Regions from separate parts of the Pseudomonas sp. NPDC086581 genome, predicted to be linked through region 1. Evidence: predicted binding sites of a transcription regulator. Region 1 holds the regulator's gene; each other region holds the start of a gene.
The links. Region 1 encodes FliA, which starts transcription of late flagellar genes. Its sites were predicted from a motif close to CTAAAGTTTNNNNNNNNNNNGCCGNTAA; they were not measured.
Positions count from the first base shown of each region.

Region 2: a site for FliA is predicted at 1,790-1,817, ahead of motA (flagellar motor stator protein MotA). Genes of this name have one in related genera too.
Region 3: a site for FliA is predicted at 3,471-3,498, ahead of fliD (flagellar filament capping protein FliD). Genes of this name have one in related genera too.

Region 1 covers NZ_JBIVBR010000003.1:165,666-172,513, reverse strand. Annotated here, with positions in the region: gene flhA (flagellar biosynthesis protein FlhA) at 1-787, shown strand, start outside; gene flhF (flagellar biosynthesis protein FlhF) at 803-2,113, shown strand; gene fleN (flagellar synthesis regulator FleN) at 2,278-3,105, shown strand; gene fliA (RNA polymerase sigma factor FliA) at 3,102-3,851, shown strand; gene ACIPK7_RS08315 (chemotaxis response regulator CheY) at 4,049-4,423, shown strand; gene ACIPK7_RS08310 (protein phosphatase CheZ) at 4,442-5,224, shown strand; gene ACIPK7_RS08305 (chemotaxis protein CheW) at 5,256-6,848, shown strand, end outside.
Region 2 covers NZ_JBIVBR010000011.1:41,378-48,225, forward strand. Annotated here, with positions in the region: gene rhdA (thiosulfate sulfurtransferase) at 1-115, opposite strand, end outside; gene ACIPK7_RS21575 (HDOD domain-containing protein) at 230-1,741, opposite strand; gene motA (flagellar motor stator protein MotA) at 1,875-2,726, shown strand; gene motB (flagellar motor protein MotB) at 2,742-3,800, shown strand; gene rsgA (small ribosomal subunit biogenesis GTPase RsgA) at 4,093-5,124, opposite strand; gene orn (oligoribonuclease) at 5,214-5,756, shown strand; gene queG (tRNA epoxyqueuosine(34) reductase QueG) at 5,810-6,848, opposite strand, start outside.
Region 3 covers NZ_JBIVBR010000004.1:24,926-31,773, reverse strand. Annotated here, with positions in the region: gene fliH (flagellar assembly protein FliH) at 1-613, shown strand, start outside; gene fliI (flagellar protein export ATPase FliI) at 616-1,947, shown strand; gene ACIPK7_RS09860 (flagellar FliJ family protein) at 1,947-2,369, shown strand; gene flgM (flagellar biosynthesis anti-sigma factor FlgM) at 2,551-2,835, shown strand; gene flgN (flagellar protein FlgN) at 2,832-3,272, shown strand; gene fliD (flagellar filament capping protein FliD) at 3,634-4,983, shown strand; gene fliS (flagellar export chaperone FliS) at 4,980-5,378, shown strand; gene ACIPK7_RS09835 (hypothetical protein) at 5,362-5,679, shown strand; gene ACIPK7_RS09830 (flagellar hook-length control protein FliK) at 5,683-6,840, shown strand.

The DNA of each region.
Region 1 (6,848 bases):
GGCGATCAACCCTGGCCAGGTGTTCGGCACCCTCAACGGCATCGCCGGCAAGGACCCGGCCTTCGGCCTGGAAGCCGTGTGGATCGAGGCCTCGCAGCGTGATCAGGCGCAATCGCTGGGCTACACCGTGGTCGATGCGAGCACCGTGGTCGCCACTCACCTGAACCAGGTGCTGCACAAGCATGCCCACGAGCTGCTGGGTCACGAGGAGGTCCAGCAACTGATGCAACTGCTGGCCAAGAGTTCGCCCAAGCTTGCCGAAGAGTTGGTGCCGGGGATGATTTCCCTGTCGACACTGCTCAAGGTCCTTCAGGCGCTGTTGCAGGAACAGGTGCCGGTACGTGACATCCGTACCATCGCCGAGGCCATCGCCAACGTGGCGGTGAAGAGTCAAGATCCCGCCGCGATGGTGGCGGCGGTTCGTGTGGCACTGTCCCGTGCAATCGTGCAAACCATTGTGGGACTAGAGCCGGAGCTGCCTGTGATCACTCTGGAACCCAGGTTGGAACAGATATTGCTCAATAGTCTTCAGAAGGCCGGACAAGGCTCCGAAGACGGCATGTTGCTGGAGCCCGGAATGGCCGAAAAGCTGCAACGCTCGATGGTTGAAGCGGCGCAGCGTCAGGAGATGCTCGGCAAGCCGGCGATTCTGCTGGTGGCAGGTCCCATCCGCGCGATGATGTCGCGATTCGCCCGGATGGCGGTTCCCACCATGAATGTGCTGGCTTACCAGGAAATCCCCGACAACAAACAAGTCACGATTGTCGCCACTGTTGGGCAGAATTGACCGAGGTCCCAGACCATGCAGGTAAAACGCTTCTTCGCCGCTGATATGCGTCAGGCCATGAAACTGGTCCGTGACGAGCTGGGCCCGGACGCTTCGATCATCGGCAATCGCCGTGTCGCCGGCGGCGTAGAGCTGACCGCGGCGCTGGATTACCAGGCACCGGTGGCAGCCAGCAAGCCGAACCCGGCGCTGGAAGCCGAGCTGCGCAAGACCCAGGCGAAGATCGCCCAGGCCAAGGCTGACCTGTCGGCTCCGAGCCGCGCCAGCGATAGCGTGCGCGGCGACCGTCAAATGTACGGCACCGAGAAGCCGCGCCGCAGCGCCGTCGAGACTCTGGCCGCCGCCATGGACGCACCGGTCGCCCCGGCGCCGGCCGCTGCCGGCCAGCAGGCGCTGGAAGCCATGCGCTTCGAGCTCAACGGCCTGCGTGAACTGATCGAAGTGCAGTTGGGCTCCATCGCCTGGAACCAGCTGCAGAACCAACGTCCGAAACAAGCCGGCCTGTGGCGTCGCCTGCAGCGCATGGGGTTGCCGGCTGACCTGTCGCGCAACCTGCTGGAGCGCGTGGCGTCCATCGCTGACCCGAAGCAGGCCTGGCGCATGCTGCTGGCGCACCTGGCGCGCTCGATCAATACCCCGGAAATCGACCTGCTGGAGCAGGGCGGCGTAGTCGCTCTGGTCGGTCCGGCCGGCATGGGCAAGACCACCACCCTGGCCAAACTGGCGGCCCGCTACGTATTGAAGTACGGCGCGCAGAGCATCGCCCTGGTGTCCATGGACAGCTTCCGCATCGGTGCGCAGGAACAGATCAAGACCCTGGGCCGCATCCTCAACGTGCCGGTGACCCTGGTCGATCCGGGCCAGTCCCTGATCCAGGCCATGGCGCCGCTGGCGCGCAAGCGCCTGGTGCTGATCGATACCGCAGGCCTGCCCGCCAACGATCCGGCGCTGCGCATGCAGCTCGAAGCGCTGTCGTCGCTGAGCCTGAACGTGAAGAACTACCTCGTGCTGGCCGCGACCAGCCAGAGCCAGGTGCTCAAATCCGCTTGGCAGAACTATCGTTCCTGTGGGCTGGCCGGGTGCATCCTGACCAAGCTGGACGAAGCGGGAAGCCTCGGCGAAGCTCTGGCTCTGGCTATCAGCCAGCATCTACCGGTAGCCTATCTGGCTGACGGGCCGAAGATCCCGGACGACCTGCATGTGGCACGCGCGCACCAGCTGGTCAGCCGCGCAGTGAGCCTGCAGTCGCCCGAAGAGCCTTGCGAGGATGCCATGGCGGACATGTTCGCCGGCCTTTACCAACAGCCGGTGCGTCGCGCCAGCTGAAGATTGTGAGCCCCGGGTGGGGCGTGGGGTGGCCGGTTGAGCCGCCCAAGCGATGCGGATGCTCTGCAAGACGATCCGCGAGCGCCGGAGGCGGTAGAGCACTGCAGCCGGATTAGCCGAAACGCCAGAAGCGTGACGGTCGAACGACGAGACAAGGTATTGATATGGGTATGCATCCCGTTCAGGTAATCGCAGTCACCGGCGGCAAGGGTGGCGTGGGCAAGACCAACGTGTCGGTGAACCTGTCGCTGGCGCTGGCCGATCTCGGCCGCCGCGTCATGCTGCTGGACGCCGACCTGGGCCTGGCCAACGTCGACGTGCTGCTGGGACTGTCGCCCAAGCGCACACTGGCCGACGTCATCGAAGGTGAATGCGACCTGCGTGACGTGATTCTCCAGGGGCCTGGCGGCATTCGCATCGTCCCGGCGGCCTCAGGCACCCAGAGCATGGTGCACCTCACGCCGATGCAGCACGCCGGTCTGATCCAGGCGTTCAGCGACATCAGCGACAACATCGACGTGCTGGTGGTGGACACCGCCGCCGGCATCGGCGACTCGGTGGTGAGCTTCGTCCGTGCCGCCCAGGAAGTGCTGCTGGTCGTTTGTGATGAACCCACGTCGATCACCGATGCCTACGCTTTGATCAAGCTGCTCAACCGCGACTACGGCATGACCCGTTTCCGCGTGCTGGCGAACATGGCCCACAGCCCCCAGGAAGGCCGCAACCTGTTCGCCAAGCTGACCAAGGTCACCGACCGTTTCCTCGACGTGGCGCTGCAGTACGTCGGCGCCATTCCCTACGACGAGTCGGTGCGCAAGGCCGTGCAGAAGCAGCGTTCGGTGTATGAGGCGTTCCCGCGCAGCAAGGCTTCCCTGGCCTTCCGTGCGGTGGCGCAGAAGGTCGACAGCTGGCCGCTGCCGGCCAACCCAAGAGGGCACCTGGAGTTCTTCGTCGAGCGCCTGGTGCAACATCCCACGGGTTCGGCCGTATGACCGCGGCCTCCGGAGCGCGTATGTACAGCAAGGCACAGGCGCACAACTCCCAGGAACTGCTGATCCAGAAACACGCCCCGCTGGTGAAGCGCATTGCCTACCACCTGCTCGGCCGCCTGCCGGCCAGCGTGCAGGTGGAGGACCTGATGCAGGCCGGCATGATCGGCCTGCTGGAGGCGGCGAAGAAATACGACCAGGGCAAGGGCGCGAGCTTCGAAACCTACGCCGGCATCCGCATCCGCGGCGCCATGCTCGACGAGGTGCGCAAGGGCGACTGGGCCCCGCGTTCGGTCCACCGCAACACCCGCATGGTCAGCGACGCGATCCGCGCTGTCGAAGCGCGCACCGGACGAGACGCTAAAGATCAGGAGGTTGCTGCCGAACTCAATATGAGCCTCGAAGATTATTACGGCATCCTCAGCGACACCCAGGGCAGCCGTCTGTACAGCTTCGATGACATGTTGCAGGACGGTGACCAGGGCGGCGGCTTTGCCGAAGATGCCTCGCACCACGACAACGAGCCGTCCCATGGGCTGGAAGACGAGCGTTTCCAGGCGGCCCTGGCCGACGCCATCACCAAGCTGCCCGAGCGCGAGCGACTGGTGCTGGCCCTGTACTACGACGAGGAGCTCAACCTCAAGGAGATCGGCGAAGTGCTGGGCGTCAGCGAATCCCGTGTCAGCCAGCTGCACAGCCAGTGCGCCGCGCGCCTGCGGTCGCGACTGGCGGAGTGGCGCGCTCGCTGAGCATCGGGTAGTTTCGCGTCGGCTGCTTCTGAGAGGCAGTGCTGAAGGGATTTTCCTTAGGCAAGTTATAGGCTTACGAATTTTGGGGTGACGTTCCTTTGACGCGCCCATAGCTAAGAGCGCACGACGCTCGATGAATTGACGGCACGCCCGCCAGGGCGCGTTTGGTATCGATGGAGGCAGGTTTGGACAAGAACATGAAAATTCTCATCGTGGACGACTTTTCCACGATGAGGCGCATCATCAAGAACCTCCTGCGGGATCTGGGGTTCACCAACACCGCAGAAGCCGACGACGGCACCACTGCGCTGCCGATGCTGCACAGCGGCAACTTCGACTTCCTCGTCACCGACTGGAACATGCCCGGCATGACCGGCATCGATCTGCTGCGCGCGGTCCGCGCCGACGAGCGCCTGAAGCACCTGCCGGTACTGATGGTCACCGCCGAAGCCAAGCGAGACCAGATCATCGAAGCGGCCCAGGCCGGGGTCAACGGCTATGTGGTCAAGCCTTTCACCGCTCAGGTGTTGAAAGAAAAGATCGAGAAGATTTTCGAGCGGGTCGGCAGCTGAAGCTGACAAGAGGGCGTCATGGATTTCAACGAATCCGCGGGTGACTTCGAGTCGACCCTGAAAAAACACGCGCGCGAATTGGTCGAGTGCCTTGAGCGCGGCGACGTTCAGACTGCGGTGCAGCTGATCTCCGAGCTCAACCAGGCACGTGACCGCGGCCTCTACCAGGAGGTCGGCAAGCTCACCCGCGAGCTGCACAACGCCATCGTCAACTTCCAGATCGACCCCAGCTCTCCGCGCGCCCAGGAAGTCTCGCAGATTGCCGACGCCACTGATCGCCTGTCCTATGTGGTGACGATGACCGAGAAAGCGGCCAATCGGACCATGGACCTGGTGGAAGAGTGCACCCCGGTGGTCATGCACATCGAGACCCAGGCCAAGGAGCTGCAGGAAGACTGGTCGCGTTTCATGCGTCGCGAGCTGGGCCCCGAGGCCTTCCGTGACCTGGCCAAGCGTGTCGAGCAGTTCCTCTACATCAGCGCTCAGGACAGCCGCAAGCTCTCCGCGCACCTGAACGACATCCTGCTCGCGCAGGACTTCCAGGACCTCACCGGGCAAGTGATCAAGCGCGTCACCAAGCTGGTGACCGAGGTCGAGTCAAACCTGGTGAAGCTTGTCTGGATGGCGGGGCAGGTCGATCGCTACGCCGGCATCGAGCATGACCACGAGAGCATGCGCGATGCGGTGGAAAAAGAAAGATCGTCCAAGGGTGAAGGTCCGCAGATTGCTGCCGATACAAGAAAGGACGTCGTATCCGGTCAGGACGATGTCGATGATCTGTTGTCCAGCCTTGGTTTTTAAGCGTCCGCTGACGCTGTAGAGGGAGCACCGAATGAGCTTCGACGCCGATGACGAAATCCTCCAGGACTTCCTGGTGGAGGCCGGCGAGATTCTCGAGCTACTGTCCGAACAACTGGTCGAGCTGGAAAGCCGCCCGGATGACATGGACCTGCTCAACGCAATCTTCCGTGGGTTCCATACCGTCAAAGGTGGTGCCGGCTTCCTCCAGCTGAATGCGCTGGTGGAGTGCTGCCACATCGCCGAGAACGTGTTCGACATGCTGCGCAAGGGCGAACGCCGCGTGGATGCCGAACTGATGGACGTGATGCTGCAGGCGCTGGATACCGTCAACGTCATGTTCCAGCAGGTACGTGACGCTGAGGAGCCGACGCCGGCGACTCCCGAGCTGCTGGCCGCGCTGTCGCGCCTGGCTGATCCGCACGCCGCTCCTGCCGAAGCTCCCGCTGCGGCTGTCGCCGAGCCTGTCGTGGAAGAAGCTCCCGCCGCTACCGCCGCCTATGGCGACATCACCGACGCCGAGTTCGAACAGCTGATGGATGCCCTCGAGCCTGCGGCCGAGGCGCCTGCCGCGCCGGTTGGCAGCGGCGGCGACGACATTACCGACGACGAATTCGAAGCACTGCTCGACCAGTTGCATGGCAAGGGCCAGTTCAGCGCTGCTGCCAAGGAGCCCGTCAGCGCGGCTCCGGCTCCGGTCGCCGAGACGCCGGCCGCCGGTTCTGGCGACGAGATCAGCGACGACGAGTTCGAAGCGCTGCTCGACCAACTGCACGGCAAGGGCCAGTTCACTGGAGCGAAGGAAGAAGCCCCTGCTCCCGTCGAGGCTGTTGCTGAAACCAAGCCCGAGGAAGCTCCAGCTGCCGGCGGCGACGACAACATCACCGACGACGAATTCGAGAAGCTGCTCGACGAGCTTCACGGCAAGGGCCAGTTCACTGGTGCTAAGGAAGAGCCGGTCGCGGCCGCCAAGCCCGCTACGGCCGTGCCCGCTGCCAAACCCGCTGCCGCTCCGGCGCCGACCGCTGCCGCCAAGCCTGCGCCGGCCAAGCCCGCCGCTGCGGCTGCGGAGAAGCCGGCCAACGAAGCAGAAACCACCGTGCGCGTGGACACCGCCCGCCTGGACGAGATCATGAACATGGTCGGCGAACTGGTGCTGGTGCGTAACCGCCTGGTGCGTCTGGGGCTGAACAGTGGCGACGAGGCGATGGCCAAGGCCGTCTCCAACCTCGACGTGGTCACCGCCGACCTGCAGTCGTCGGTCATGAAGACCCGCATGCAGCCGATCAAGAAAGTCTTCGGCCGCTTCCCGCGCCAGGTCCGCGATCTGGCGCGCAACCTCAAGAAAGAGATCAACCTCGAGCTGATCGGCGAAGAGACCGACCTGGATAAGAACCTGGTCGAGGCCCTGGCCGACCCGCTGGTGCACCTGGTACGCAACGCGGTGGACCACGGCATCGAGGGCCCCGACGAGCGCGAGGCCGCCGGCAAGTCGCGTTCGGGCAAGGTGGTGCTGTCCGCCGAGCAGGAAGGCGACCACATCCTGCTGTCGATCTCCGACGACGGCAAAGGCATGGACCCGGACATCCTGCGCGCCAAGGCCGTGGAGAAGGGCCTGCTGGACAAG
Region 2 (6,848 bases), on a different contig from region 1:
CCTGGGCATAGCGCGCAGCGCTGGTCAGGTCGACCAGAATCAGTTCGGGGGCGTCGAGGCGGCTGGCGAGGTCAGCCGGTTCGATCACCAGGGGCAGGGCGGAGAAGGCGGACATGTCGGAGTCTCCCGGCGGGAACGGTGGGGGAGGCAACGTGAGCAGGCGCCCTGGGCTACCCCGTGAGGGCGGTTAGTTTAAAGGGGACGAGGCGGGGCGCAAACCTTTCGCGGATCAAGCGCCTCGCGCCATGTGTTTCACCGCGTGCTCGACGCACTGCATGGTGCGGCCAAAGGCCTGCGCGTGCAGGTCTGCCAGCGGCTGGCCGTGGCGATCGCAGACGACCAGCATGACGACCCGCACGCCATTGCCCAGCGAGCGCAGCAGCAGGTGTTCGCTGGGGATCAGCGCCTTCAGCGCGCCGGGAATCAGCGCCGAGAACTCAGCCATGTTGGCCGGGCTCAGGCGTAACTGTCCGGGTTGTTGCAGGAGTTTGCGCAGCACCGGGCTGGCGGCGACTTCCAGCTTGAAGTCGCCGATCTCGCTGTCCAGGCCGAAATGCCGACGCGCCTGCAGCCAACTGCCGCTCTTGTCGGCCAGCAGGATGATCCCGCGTTGCAGCCCGCAGGCCTTTAGTGCGTCGGTGGCGCAGTCGAGCAGTTGCACGGCGTTGCCGAACGGGCTGGGCGTCTGCATCAGGCGGGTGCAGTGCTGGCGCCATTGCGCCAGGGTGTCTGGCGCCTTGGCGGGTTCCTCGGCTTTCGGCCCGTTGAGCCAACGGCGGGCTTCCCAAGGCCAGAGCAGCGCCTCGGCTGGGTGCCAGAGCTGCGGGCGGGCGTGGCGCCGGGCGCTCTGCGCGGCGAGGCCGTGGACAGTCCGCTGCAGCTCGTCCAGAGGCATCTGCAGGTAGAGACTGGTCAGGCGCTGCCAGCGCAGCATGTGCACGCCGCCCCAGGACTGGTGCGCGGCCATGGCGATGCTGTTGGCGAGGAGGATGGTGTTGGCCGGGCGGGTCAGCCAGCGCTGCAGCTCCGGGTCGGCGTCCAGGCGCTGCTGCTGTCCCAGCGCATCGTGTTCGGTGTGGGCGACATGCAGGGCGCGCACCAGCAGGCGCTTGTCGTCGCTGAGCAGGGCGTAGCCCTGGCCGACCCAGTCTGGCAGCCGCCAGCTGTCGGCCAGCGCACGGCACAGCGGCAGCAGGCGGGTGCCAAGTAGTTCCTCTTCGACTTCGCTGCTGCAGCGGCCCAGGCCGTAGACCTGGCGCTGCCAGTTCTCCATCAGCTCCGGTCTTGCGGTGGCCAGCGCCCACAGCGGTGCCAGGGTGAACAGGCTGCCCCAGTGGATTTCCTGCCAGAGCCGCGCCAGGCGGTTGGCGAACAGGCCGCTGGCCTGCTGCATGGCGTGGCGGCTGATCAGCAGCAGCTGGTTCAGCGCGCGCGGCATCTGCGCTTCGGGTACCGCGGGCAGGCTGTCGAGCAACTGGCTGGCGCGGCTCAGGCCCAGGCGGTTGAGCGCGACCTCCAGGCTTTCCGCCGGATTGTCCCGTGCGCTCTGCGCCCGGTTGGCTTCGCGCAGGATGGCGAAAGCCAGTGTCGGCGCGTCCTGCAACAAGTCGGCAATATCGCGGATCGAGCGCCGGCTATCGTTCAACGCACGGCGAATGTCATCGCGCTGCTCCAGCGGAACCGGCAAAGGCAGATCTTCCAACTGGTCGAGCCAGGCCTTGAGACGCTCTGGATGAAGCATTTGCTTTGACATGCGTGAGGCGCCGAACTGGTTTTTAGTGTTTTCGGCCTATAGTCTTGCCCGAAATCTCCGATAACAACAGGGAGGCGGGAAACATGCCTCCCTTTCTGTTCACCGTTTCAGTCCGGTCCCCATGGCAAAAATCATCGGCATCATCGTTCTCATGGCCAGCGTGCTCGGTGGCTACATGCTCTCCGGCGGCAAGATCGCGGCCATCATCCAGCCGTTCGAGGTGCTGATCATCGGCGGCGCCGCGCTGGGTGCCTTCCTCCAGGCCAACCCTGGCAGCACCTTCATGACCGTGCTGAAGAAAGCGCCGAAGATGTTCGGCAACCGCTTCACCCACACCTTCTACCTGGAAGTGCTGGGCATGCTCTACGAAGTGCTCAACAAGAGCCGCCGCGAAGGCATGATGGCCATCGAGGCCGACGTCGAGGACCCGGCAGCCAGCCCGATCTTCAGCAAGTACCCGGCGGTGCTCAAGGACGAACGCATGACCGCGTACGTCTGCGACTACCTGCGCATCATGTCCTCCGGCAACATGGCGCCCCATGAGCTGGAAGGCTTGTTCGACATGGAGCTGGGCAGCCTCAAGGAAGACCTTGAACATCCGGCCCATGCGGTGACCCGCGTCGCCGATGCCCTGCCGGGCTTCGGTATCGTCGCGGCGGTATTGGGCATCGTGATCACCATGGCCCTGCTCGGCCAGGGCAGCCAGGCCGAGATCGGCCACCACGTCGCCGCGGCGCTGGTGGGTACCTTCCTCGGTATTCTCGCCGCCTACGGCTTCGTCGGCCCGCTGGCAAACGCCCTGGAGCACGACGCCAAGGAAGAGCTGAACCTCTACGAATCGATCAAGGCCTGCCTGGTGGCTTCCGCCTCCGGCATGCCGCCGTCGCTGGCCGTGGAGTTCGGCCGCAAGGTGCTGCTGCCGGCGCACCGCCCGAGCTTCAGCGAACTGGAGCAGGCCGTTCGCGGTCGCTGATAGGTCGTCTGACGCATGGATAACAACCAGCCGATCATCGTCAAGCGCATCAAGCGCTATGCCGCCGGCCACCATGGCGGTGGCTGGAAGATCGCCTTCGCCGACTTCGCCACCGCCATGATGGCGTTCTTCCTTGTGCTCTGGCTGCTGTCCTCGGCCACGCCGGAGCAGAAGAAGGCCATCTCCGGTTACTTCCAGGACCCCATCGGTTTCACCGAGAGCGCCAGCCCCTACGTCATCGACCTGGGCGGCACGCCGACGCCGGCGCCGGACAAGACCCTGAACCCGCAGATCCAGGCCCAGCCGGACGCGGACGAGACGCGGATCAACCCGGACGAGAACGCCAAGATCACCGAGCAACAGGCCCAGGACGTCGCCGAGCAGGTCGAGAAGGAACGCCTGGAGCTGCTGTTGCAGGAGCTGCAGAACAAGGTCGACGAGAACCCGACCCTGAAGCGCTTCAAGGACCAGATTCTGTTCGAGATCACCCAGGACGGCCTGCGTATCCAGATCGTCGACTCGGACAACCGGCCGATGTTCGACCTGGGCAGCGCGCGCCTGCAGCCGTACTTCGAGGACATCCTGCTGGCGCTGGCCGAGACCATCAAGCAGGTGCCGAACAAGATCAGCATCAGCGGCCACACCGACGCCAAGCCCTACGCGGGCAATGGCGATTTCGGCAACTGGGAGCTCTCGGCCAACCGCGCCAACGCCGCACGCCGTGCGCTGGAAGCCGGCGGTTACCCGGAAGAGCAGATCGCCCGGGTGGTGGGTTACGCCTCGTCTGCGCTGTTCGACCGCGACAAACCGCTCAACCCGGTGAACCGCCGCATCGACATCATCGTGCTGACCAAGAAGGCTCAGCGCGCCATCGAAGGTCAGGATGGCGGGGCTGGCAAGCCTGCCGACGGCGCGGCTCCGGCCGCTCCGGGCGCGGCGGCTCCCGCCGGTACCCCGGCCGAGCCGGCGGCCGGGCAGGGCGATCCGCTACCGCCGGACCAGCTCAAGCAGAAGCTCAACCTGTTCGACGACGGCGGCACGCTGAAGCTCGACGAGTTGAACAAGCAGCAGTGATGAATGAAAAAGGCCAGCTGAAAAGCTGGCCTTCTTCGTGTAGGACGCATAAAGCGGAACGCTTTATCCGCCATCTCGTCGCAAAGGCCGATGGCGGATAACGCTTGGGCGTTATGCGCCCTACGGTTATGCGCAATGGGATGGTGAGAGGGCCTTTCGTAGGAGCGAGCTTGCTCGCGAACCCGCTTGATGCCGTCTCTGCCCGGACAAATGCGTTCGCGAGCAATAACGATGGCGTCCCCCTCGCTCCTACAGGTCGGGGCAGCGTCGGCGCTGCGGCGTTATCTGCCGATCAATACTCGTCTTCCGGCAGGCTCGCGAGGATGTGCCGGTAGCTGGCCATCCGCTGCGGCGAGATGCGCCCGTCTTCCAGCGCCTTGAGCAGCGCGCAGCCCGGTTCGCGGTCATGCTTGCAGTCGCGGAAGCGGCAGTGGCCGAGCAGGTCGTGGAACTCGATGAAGCCCGCTTCCACGTCGTCACGGCTGACATGACCGAGGCCGAACTCGCGGATGCCGGGGGAGTCGATCAGGTCGCCGCCGGCGGGGAAGTGGAACAGCCGCGCGGTGGTGGTGGTGTGAGTGCCCTTGCCGGTGACTTCCGAAAGGTCGCCGACGCGGGTGTCGACGCCCGGTAGCAGTGCATTTACCAGCGACGACTTGCCCACCCCGGACTGCCCGACGAATACGCTGACGTGCTCGTTCAGCGCAGCGCGCAGGGCGTCCAGCGCCAGGCCGTTGGCGGCCGAGACCTCCAGCAGCGGGTAGCCCAGCTCGCGGTAGGTGCCCAGCAGCGAGTCGAGGAAGGGTGCATTTTCCTCGTCGATCAGGTCAGCCTTGTTCAGCAGCAGCAATGGCTTGATGCCCGCGTGCTCGGCGGCGACCAGGTAGCGGTCGATCAGGTTGGCATGGGGCTCGGGGCGCGGCGCGAAGACAATGACGATGCGATCGACGTTGGCCGCGACCGGCTTAAGCACGCCGCGCATGTCCGGGCGGCGTAGCTCGGAGGTGCGCGGCAGCTGCGCGACGATCACGCCAATGCCCTGATTGCCCGGGCGCCAGACCACCTGGTCGCCCGTCACCAGCGGCGGCAGGTTGGCGCGCAAGTGGCAGCGGAACACCTGGCCGGCAGCGTCGCCGTCCTGGGCCTCGACTTCCACCTGCACACCGAAGTGGGCGATCACCTGGCCGGTCTGTTCCGGTCCGAGGTCGCCGCCTTCCAGTTCTTCCAGGGCGCGCGACTCGCGCTTCGCCGCGCGCGCGGCGCGTTCTTCCTGGACTTTTTCGATCCGCCAGCTCTGCCGGCGGGTGAGGTGACGCTTGGCCATAGGGTATCCACAGGGAAAATCGCGGCGGAGTTTAGCATGCGCCGGCGTGCTTCCCGCTAAACTAGAGGGCTGAGCTGAGGAGCCCCATCATGCAGAACCCGCAGAACCTGATCTGGATCGACCTGGAAATGACCGGGCTGGACCCGGACAAGGACGTCATCATCGAGATGGCGACCATCGTCACCGACAGTGACCTGAATATCCTCGAGGAAGGCCCGGTGATCGCCGTGCACCAGAGCGAGGCGCTGCTCGCCGGCATGGACGAGTGGAACACCCGTCAGCATGGCCAGTCCGGCCTGACCCAGCGCGTGCGCGAAAGCACCATCTCCGCCGCCGAGGCCGAGGCGATGACCATTGCCTTCCTGGAAAAGTGGGTGCCCAAGCGCAGCTCGCCGATCTGCGGCAACAGCATCTGCCAGGACCGCCGCTTCCTCTACCGTCACATGCCGAAGCTGGAAGGCTACTTCCACTACCGCAACCTGGACGTGTCGACCCTCAAGGAGCTGGCCGCGCGCTGGGCGCCTTCGGTGCGTGACGGCTTCAAGAAGGGCAACACCCACCTGGCCCTGGACGACATTCGCGAGTCCATCGCCGAGCTGCGCTACTACCGCGAGCATTTCATCAAGGTGTAAGTGGCGCGATTCTGCTCTTGCAGGAGCGAGCTTGCTCGCTCCTACGAAAAGCTTCAGATTCCGGCGTTATGGCGCGCCAGCGCCCACTCCACATGCTCGCGCACCAGTTCCGACGGGAACTCCCGCCGCGCGCGCAGCGCCTCGATCACCGGGATGGTCGACGGCGCATTGCCCAGCCCCACGGCCAGGTTGCGCAGCCAGCGCTCGTAACCGGCCCGCCGCAACGGCGAGCCCTCGGTGCGGCTGAGAAATTCTTCTTCCGTCCACAGGAACAGTTCCGCCAGCGCGGCGTTGTCCAGGCTGTGGCGCGGCTGGAAGTCGCCCTGGTCGGTGGCGCGGGCGAAGCGGTTCCACGGGCAGACCATCTGGCAGTCGTCGCAACCGAACACGCGATTGCCGATCAGCGGGCGCAGGTCTTCGGGGATCGCCCCCTTCAATTCGATGGTCAGGTAGGAAATGCAGCGCCGCGCATCCAGCACATAGGGCGCAACGAAGGCGGCAGTGGGGCAAATGTCCATGCAGGCCGTGCAGCGCCCGCAGTGCTCCGTGCCGTGGGGCTCGTCCACGGGCAGCGGCAGGTCGGTGAACAGCTCGCCGAGGAAGAAGTAGCTGCCGGCCTTGCGGTTGAGCACCAGGGTGTTCTTGCCGATCCAGCCCAGCCCCGATTGCTCGGCGATGGCCTTCTCCAGCACCGGCGCGCTGTCGACGAAGGCGCGGAAGCCGAATGGGCCGACCTTCTGCTGGATGCGCTCGGCCAGTTGCTGCAGGCGTTTGCGGATCAGTTTGTGGTAGTCGCGGCCCAGGGCGTACCGCGACACGTAGGCCTTCTCCGGGTCGCCCAGCACCTGCGCCATGCGCGTGTCGCCGGGCAGGTAATCCGTGCGCAGCGAGACCACCCGCAGGGTGCCGGGCACCAGTTCGTCCGGCCGCCAGCGTTTGCTGCCGTGGGCGCCCATGTAGTCCATCTCGCCGTGATAGCCCGCCTCCAGCCAGCGCTGCAGGTGCCCGCCGTGCTCCTCCAGATCGAGCCCGCTGATGCCCACCTGCTGGAAGCCGAGTTCGCGCCCCCAGTCCTTGATGGAGAGGGCGAGG
Region 3 (6,848 bases), on a different contig from region 1:
CCATGGCTGGGACAGCGACCCGGCGGCGCGCCAGCGGGCCATCTCCGAAGGCTTCCAGGAAGGCCTGGAGAAGGGCTACCAGGACGGCGTCGGCGAAGGCCGTGAAGCCGGCCTGCGCGAAGGTTTCGAGGCCGGTCGCCAGGACGGCCTGCGCAAGGGCCGCGAGGAAGGCCGCGCTGCGGGTCGCCAGGTGTTCGACGAGGCCAGCGCTCCGCTGCAGGCCGCCGTCGAGGCCTTCGGCGAGTACCACCAGGCCTTCCAGCGCAGCCGCCAGAAGGAGCTGCTGGAGCTGGTGCAGAAGGTCGCGAAACAGGTCATCCGGGTCGAGCTGACGCTCAACCCCACCCAGTTGCTGACCCTGGCCGAGGAAGCCCTCGCGGCCATGCCGGGCGAGCAGGGCGAGGTGCAGATCCTGCTTAATCCGGAAGAATGCGCGCGCATCCGCGAGCTGAACCCCGAGCGCGCCGCCAAGTGGCGCCTGGTGCCGGACGAACGCCTGGCGCTGGGCGAATGCCGCGTGGTCACCGCCCAGGCGGAAGCCGACATCGGTTGCCAGCAGCGCCTGGACAGTTGCATGGAAGCCCTGAGCGCGCACCTGCAGGACGAAGACTGACGATGGCCCTGGGCGACGGCTTCAAGCTCGAAGAAGCGCTGCGCTCGCTGGACTCGGTCCAGCTGGCGCGAGTCAGCGGTCGCCTGGTGCGCGTCTCCGGCCTATTGCTGGAAAGCCTCGGCTGCCGGCGCATGACCGGCCAGCGCTGCTACGTGGAAGTCGCCGACGGCGAGCGCCTGGAGGCGCAGGTGGTCGGCTTCAACCGTGACATCACCTACCTCATGCCCTTCAAGAAGCCCGTCGGCCTGACCTCCGGCTCGCGGGTCTTCCCGGCGCCGGACGAAGCCGTGCTGCACATCGATCATTCCTGGCTGGGGCGCGTGGTCAACGGCCTCGGCGAACCCCTGGACGGCCTCGGCAAGCTCGCCGGCCGCCACCCGCTGCCCACCGAACTGCCGCAGGTGAACCCGCTGCGCCGGCGCCCGGTATCCGAGCCGCTGGACGTCGGCGTGCGCGCCATCAATGGCCTGCTGACCCTGGGCAAGGGTCAGCGCGTCGGCCTGTTCGCCGGCAGCGGCGTGGGCAAGAGCGTGCTGCTGGGGATGATCACCCGGCAGACCAAGGCCGATGTCGTGGTGGTTGGGCTGATCGGCGAACGCGGCCGCGAGGTGCAGGAGTTCATCCTGCATTCCCTCGGCCCGGAAGGCTTGCAGAAGGCCGTGGTGGTGGTGGCGCCAGCCAACGAATCGCCGCTGATGCGCCTGAAGGCCACCGAACTGTGCCACAGCATCGCCGCCTACTTCCGCGACCAGGGCAAGGACGTGCTGCTGCTGGTGGATTCGCTGACCCGCTACGCCATGGCCCAGCGCGAGATCGCCCTGGCCCTGGGCGAACCGCCGGCCACCAAGGGCTACCCGCCATCGGTGTTCGGCATGCTCCCGGAGCTGGTCGAAAGCGCCGGCAACGGCGAGGGCGAGGCCGGCAGCCTGAGCGCCATCTACACGGTGCTGGCCGAGGGCGACGATCACCAGGACCCGATCGTCGACTGCGCCCGCGCCATCCTTGACGGGCACATCGTGCTGTCGCGCCGGCTGGCGGACGTCGGGCACTACCCGGCCATCGACATCGGCGCTTCGGTCAGCCGCTGCATGAGCCAGGTGGCGGACCCGCTGCACCTGTCGGCGGCGCGGCAGTTCAAGGAATTCAGCGGAACCTATGAGCGCATCAGGGAGCTGATCCCGCTGGGCGGCTACACGCCAGGCATGGACGTGAAGACCGACCGCGCCGTGCAGTTGGCGCCGATGCTGGAACGCTACCTGCGCCAGGAGACCGCCGACGGCGCCGAGCTGGGCAACAGCGTCGCCACCCTGCAAAGCATCGTCGGGGGCCGCTGATGAAGACGCAGATCGACATGCTCGGGCGCCTGGCCGACGTCCGCGGCGGCAAGGTCCGCGAGCTGCTGGGACGGGTGAATTACCAGCAGAACCTCTGCCAGCGCTATCGCAACAACATCACCGGGCTGGACCGCCTGTGCGGCTTCAGCGTGGCCACCAGCACGCCGCTGCAGCGACACAACCAGCAGCAGTACAAGGCGACCTTGCACAAGATGCTGCAACTGCAGCGCCGCGAGCTGGAAGTCGCCGAGCAGACCCTGGCGCGCATCCAGGGCGAGCTGATGGCAGCCATGCGCAGCGAGAAGGTGCTGACCCAGGTGATCGAGGCCAAGGTCTGCCAGTGGCGGCTTCAGCTTGCGCAGCAGGAGCAGAAAATCCAGGATGGCCTCGCCGCGCAGTCCTGGTGGCGGGCGCGGGCTTGAGTGTGGGGGGCGGAAGTGGCGGATAACGCGTTCCGCGTTATGCGCCCTACGCAGGTGTTCCGTAGGGCGAATAACCGCTAGCGGTTATCCGCCGTTTGTTCCGCGAAAATCGGCATTTAAGTTTTCCGGCGAGGCGGTCGCCCTCTCAGGGAAAGCCCCAAAAAATATTCGGATACCGACCATGGAAATCACCCGGCAACTGCCCAGCATCGCGCTGGCCACCAGCGAGTCCGCCAAGAGCGCGCGCAGCGAGCGCGTCGCCCCGGTGGCGGAGACCAGCGCCAGCGCGCCGGTCAGCGACTCGCTGCGCCTGGACGAGATGCAGGAAACCCTGCGCGCCATGCCCGACGTGGACCAGGACCGCGTCGCGGAAATCCGCCGCGCGCTGATGAATGGCGAGCTGCAGAACGACACCAGCGTGCTCGCCACCAGCATCCTCTCTTACCATCGCGGCAGCGACGCATGACCCAGCGCGCGCGGCTGCTGCAGGTGATCGAGCAGGACATCCAGCAGGATGGTCGCGATTGCCTGACGCTGCGCGACCGCCTGCAGGAGCTGTATCGCCACCTGCTGGCGCGGGACAGCGCGCAGATCGAGGCGCTGAACCCGGACATCCAGGCACTGCTCGAATCCGTCGCCGGCCGCGCCCAGCGCCGCAGCCGTGTGCTGCGCGCCTTTCACCTGCCGATGGACGCCGACGGCATGCGCACGCTGCTGTCCAACTACAAGCCGCCGCGCCGCGAGGAATTGCAGCAGGAGTGGCTGCAACTGGGCCAGCTCACCGCCCAGTGCAAGCGTCTCAACGAGCGCAACGGCAAGCTGCTGGCGATGCACCACGACATCCTCAGCCAACTGATGGGCGATCCGCGCGAACAGCCGGTGTATTCGCGCCAGCTGTACTGATCCCGCGCTCGTCCTTCACGGGCTCTATTCGCCAGCAAGGACTGGGCGTCCCCCTCGGTCCTACGGAGAGCGCGCCGGCATTTCCTTGTAGGAGCGAGCTTGCTCGCGAACCGCACGGCACCCAACTCCCCCGTCACCCGCAAAACACCCCGCCAAAACCCCTTAACGAATCCCTCCCCACGGTCGCCTTTTGTCTTCATCAAGGTGCGCGCCCGGCAGGCGGAAATGCCGCTTCCCGCTGCGCGCCAAAACACGCCGGGCGGAAGTGACGCTTCTCCCCGGTCAGCCCGAAAGCCCCATATGGCGGGCCTTCCGGCGTTGGCACCGTAATTGCTCTTCCGACCCAAAGAGGTGGATTCAGATGGCGACCATAGATTCCGATTACGTCAAAAGCATGGCCCAGCAGCTGGCCACGTACGAAGTGCAGAACGGCCTGAGCAAGGCGGACCGCAACAAGTCCTCGTACCAGTCCCAGCTGACCGCCGTGACCTCCCTGGAGTCGGCACTCAAGACCTTCTCCTCGGCGGTGAAGAGCCTGCAGGGCGTGACCGGCAGCAAGACCAGCATGCTGGTCAACAGCGCCACCACCAGCAAGGACGGCTACCTGACCGCCAAGGTCGACAAGAACGCCGTGCCCGGCAGCTATGACTTCTTCGTCGAGCAGCTCGCCACCAGCCATCAGCTGTCCCTCTCCGGCCTTCAGGCCGGCGATGTCGACACCCAGGGCACCCTGACCCTGACTCAGAACGGCAAGTCCTTCGATATCGACCTGAGCAAGATCGACACAGACGGCGATGGCAGCAACTCGCTGGACGAGCTGGCCGCAGCGATCAACAAGGCCACCGACAACACCGGCGTGAAGGCCACCCTGGTACGCAGCAACGGCCAGGTGTCGTTGGTGCTGGGGGCGGAGAAGTCCGGCGCGGACAACGCCATCAGCCTGTCGCTGAGCGGCACCGACAGCGCCAACAGCGCTTTCGAGAACACCATCGGTAATCCGCAGGAACTGTCCAGGGCGCAGGACGCCCGCGTCCGCCTTGGCGGCGAGAACGGCATGCTGCTGACCAACGCCAGCAACACCTTCGACAACATCATCGATGGCGTCAGCGCCACCTTCACCCAGGCGCAGAAGTCCGGTGAGCAGGCCATCCGCCTGACCGTCGCGCAGGACCAGAGCGAAACCAAGAAGAAGGTGCAGACCTTCATCGACGCGTTCAACGCGCTGGCCAGCACCATCGACAGCCTGACCGCCGCCGGCGACCAGAACGGCAACTCCCGTGGCGCCCTGGCGGGCGACTCCAGCGTGCGCGCCATCGAGAATTCGCTGAACCAGATGGTCCGCACCACCTTTGGCGGCGCCAACCTGATCAACCTGGGTATCAGCGCCGACCGCAGCGGCAAGCTGACCCTCGACGCCACTCGGTTCGAGAAGGCCATCGCCAGTGACCCCGAGTCCCTGGACAAGCTGTTCATGGGCAAGGGCAACCTGCTCGACAGCCTGGACAAGGGCGTCGCCGTCTACACCAACAGCACCAATGGCGTCATGAAGAACCGCAAGGACGCCCTGAACAACAGCCTGCGCCGCGTCGACGATGACTACGACAACCTGCAGAAACAGTACGACACCTACTACGCGCGCTACCTCAAGCAATACACCTCGATGATGCAGATCATGCAGTCGATGGACCAGACCAGCGGGATGTTCGGATGACCGCCTACGGCATGAACGAAAGCTACGACAGTTATCGGATGATCGACCTGGAGTCCAAGGCCGCATCGTCTTCGCCCTATGAGCTGGTGCTGGTGCTGTTCGACGGCCTGCTCGACGAACTGGCCCGCGCCCGCGGGCACATCGAGCACAAGCGCTACCAGCAGAAGGGCCGCTCCCTGGAGAAGTGCCTGAACATCCTCAACGGCCTCAACGGCGCGCTCGACTACGAGAACGGCGGCGAGACCGTGCAGGGCCTGGCACGTCTTTACGACTATTGCATCTACCGCCTCTCCGACGTCAGCGTGTCGCTGGATGTCGCCGGCATCGACGAAGTGGTGCGCCTGCTGGGCATCCTGCGTGAAGGCTGGGAGGGCGTGAGTGCCGCACGTGGATGATCGCCAGCGCCTGCTGCAGCTGTATGAACGGCTCGGCGGGGCGCTGCAGCGCAAGGACTGGAAAGCCATGGGGCAGGTCGACCTGGCAATCCGCGCGCAACTGGTGGCGATGTCGTCGCAGACCGGATTGGCCGCCGATGTGCTGCTGGCCAGGAAGCACCTGAAGCGCCTGCATGAGCAAGCGTCGCAGGCCTGCGCCGAGGAGTGCGAGCGCCTGCGCCGGCTCCTGCTCTCGCACCTGGAATACGCCGAGGGCCGCTCGGCGTACATGCAGGTGGATACGTACCAGGAGGGTCGATAGACCGTGATCCAGCTACCGACCCAATCCCTGCCGGCCGCCGAGCGCGATACGCCTGCGGTGGCCGAGGCGCGCCCGCAGGACTCGCGCCGAAATGACACTGGCACCGTCAGTGCTTCCGGCTTCCGCGTGCAACAGCTGGCGCAGTCGGATGCAGGCGAACGAACCATCACCGTGCAGTCCTTCCTCACACAGTTTGACACCGCGCAGGTCGAGCAGCCGCCGCAGCCCGGTGCCGCAGTCCCGGTAAAGCCGGAGGCGCTGCCCACGCAAGCCCGCGATCGCGATACGCAGGGCCAGCAGGCCGACGAGGCCTCGCCCTCCGGGGCGGAGAACTGGCTCGCCGGCATGCTCAGCCAGGCCGGTCTGGTGGTGCAGGCGCGGGACAGTGCGCCCGAGCAGAGCAGCTCGCGTGTTTCCGGCTTCGCCACCCAGGCGGGCGATTCTTCTGCACAGCCCGCGCCTGCCGCCGTGAAGCCGGAGGATGTATTGCTGCCTCCCGCCGATCTCTCCGAGGAACCGGCCAAGGCCGCCGCGCCGGCAACCCGCGAGGCGACCCAGAGCCAGGCGCAGACGTTGCTGCAGCAGCACCTGGCCGCTGCCACACCGGCATCGGATTCCAGTGTCCCAGCGCTGCCGAGCGCTGCACTCGACCCGCGCGTGCCGGCAACCGATGGCCATGCGCAGCCCGCCGCCGGGTCACCGGCCTCGACGCTGTCCGACAGGCCGCTGCACCTCAAGGGCAACAACGAGGCGCATTGGGGCGAGCAGATGGTCAGCGCGCTGCGCGACAACGTCGAGCTGCAACTCGGCCAGCGCGTGCAGAACGCCACGATCCGCCTCGATCCGCCAGAGCTGGGCGCCATGGAGATCCTCGTGCGCCACGAGGCCGGCCAGCTCAACGTGCAGATCTCCGCGTCCAATGGCGACGTGGTGCGCATGCTGCAGAACACCAGCGAGCGCCTGCGCCAGGAGCTGGTCGGGCAGAACTTCCTGCAGGTCAACGTGCAGGTCTCGTCCGATTCGCAGTCCGGTCAGCAGGGTCAGCAGCACCGCCAGCGCCTGGCCGAGGAACAGCTCGCGGTCACCGCCAACCCACGCGATGCGCAGGCGCGCGAACGTTCCGCGCCGCGAGGCGAGAGCGACGTACTGATTACCGTGTAGGTCGCCAG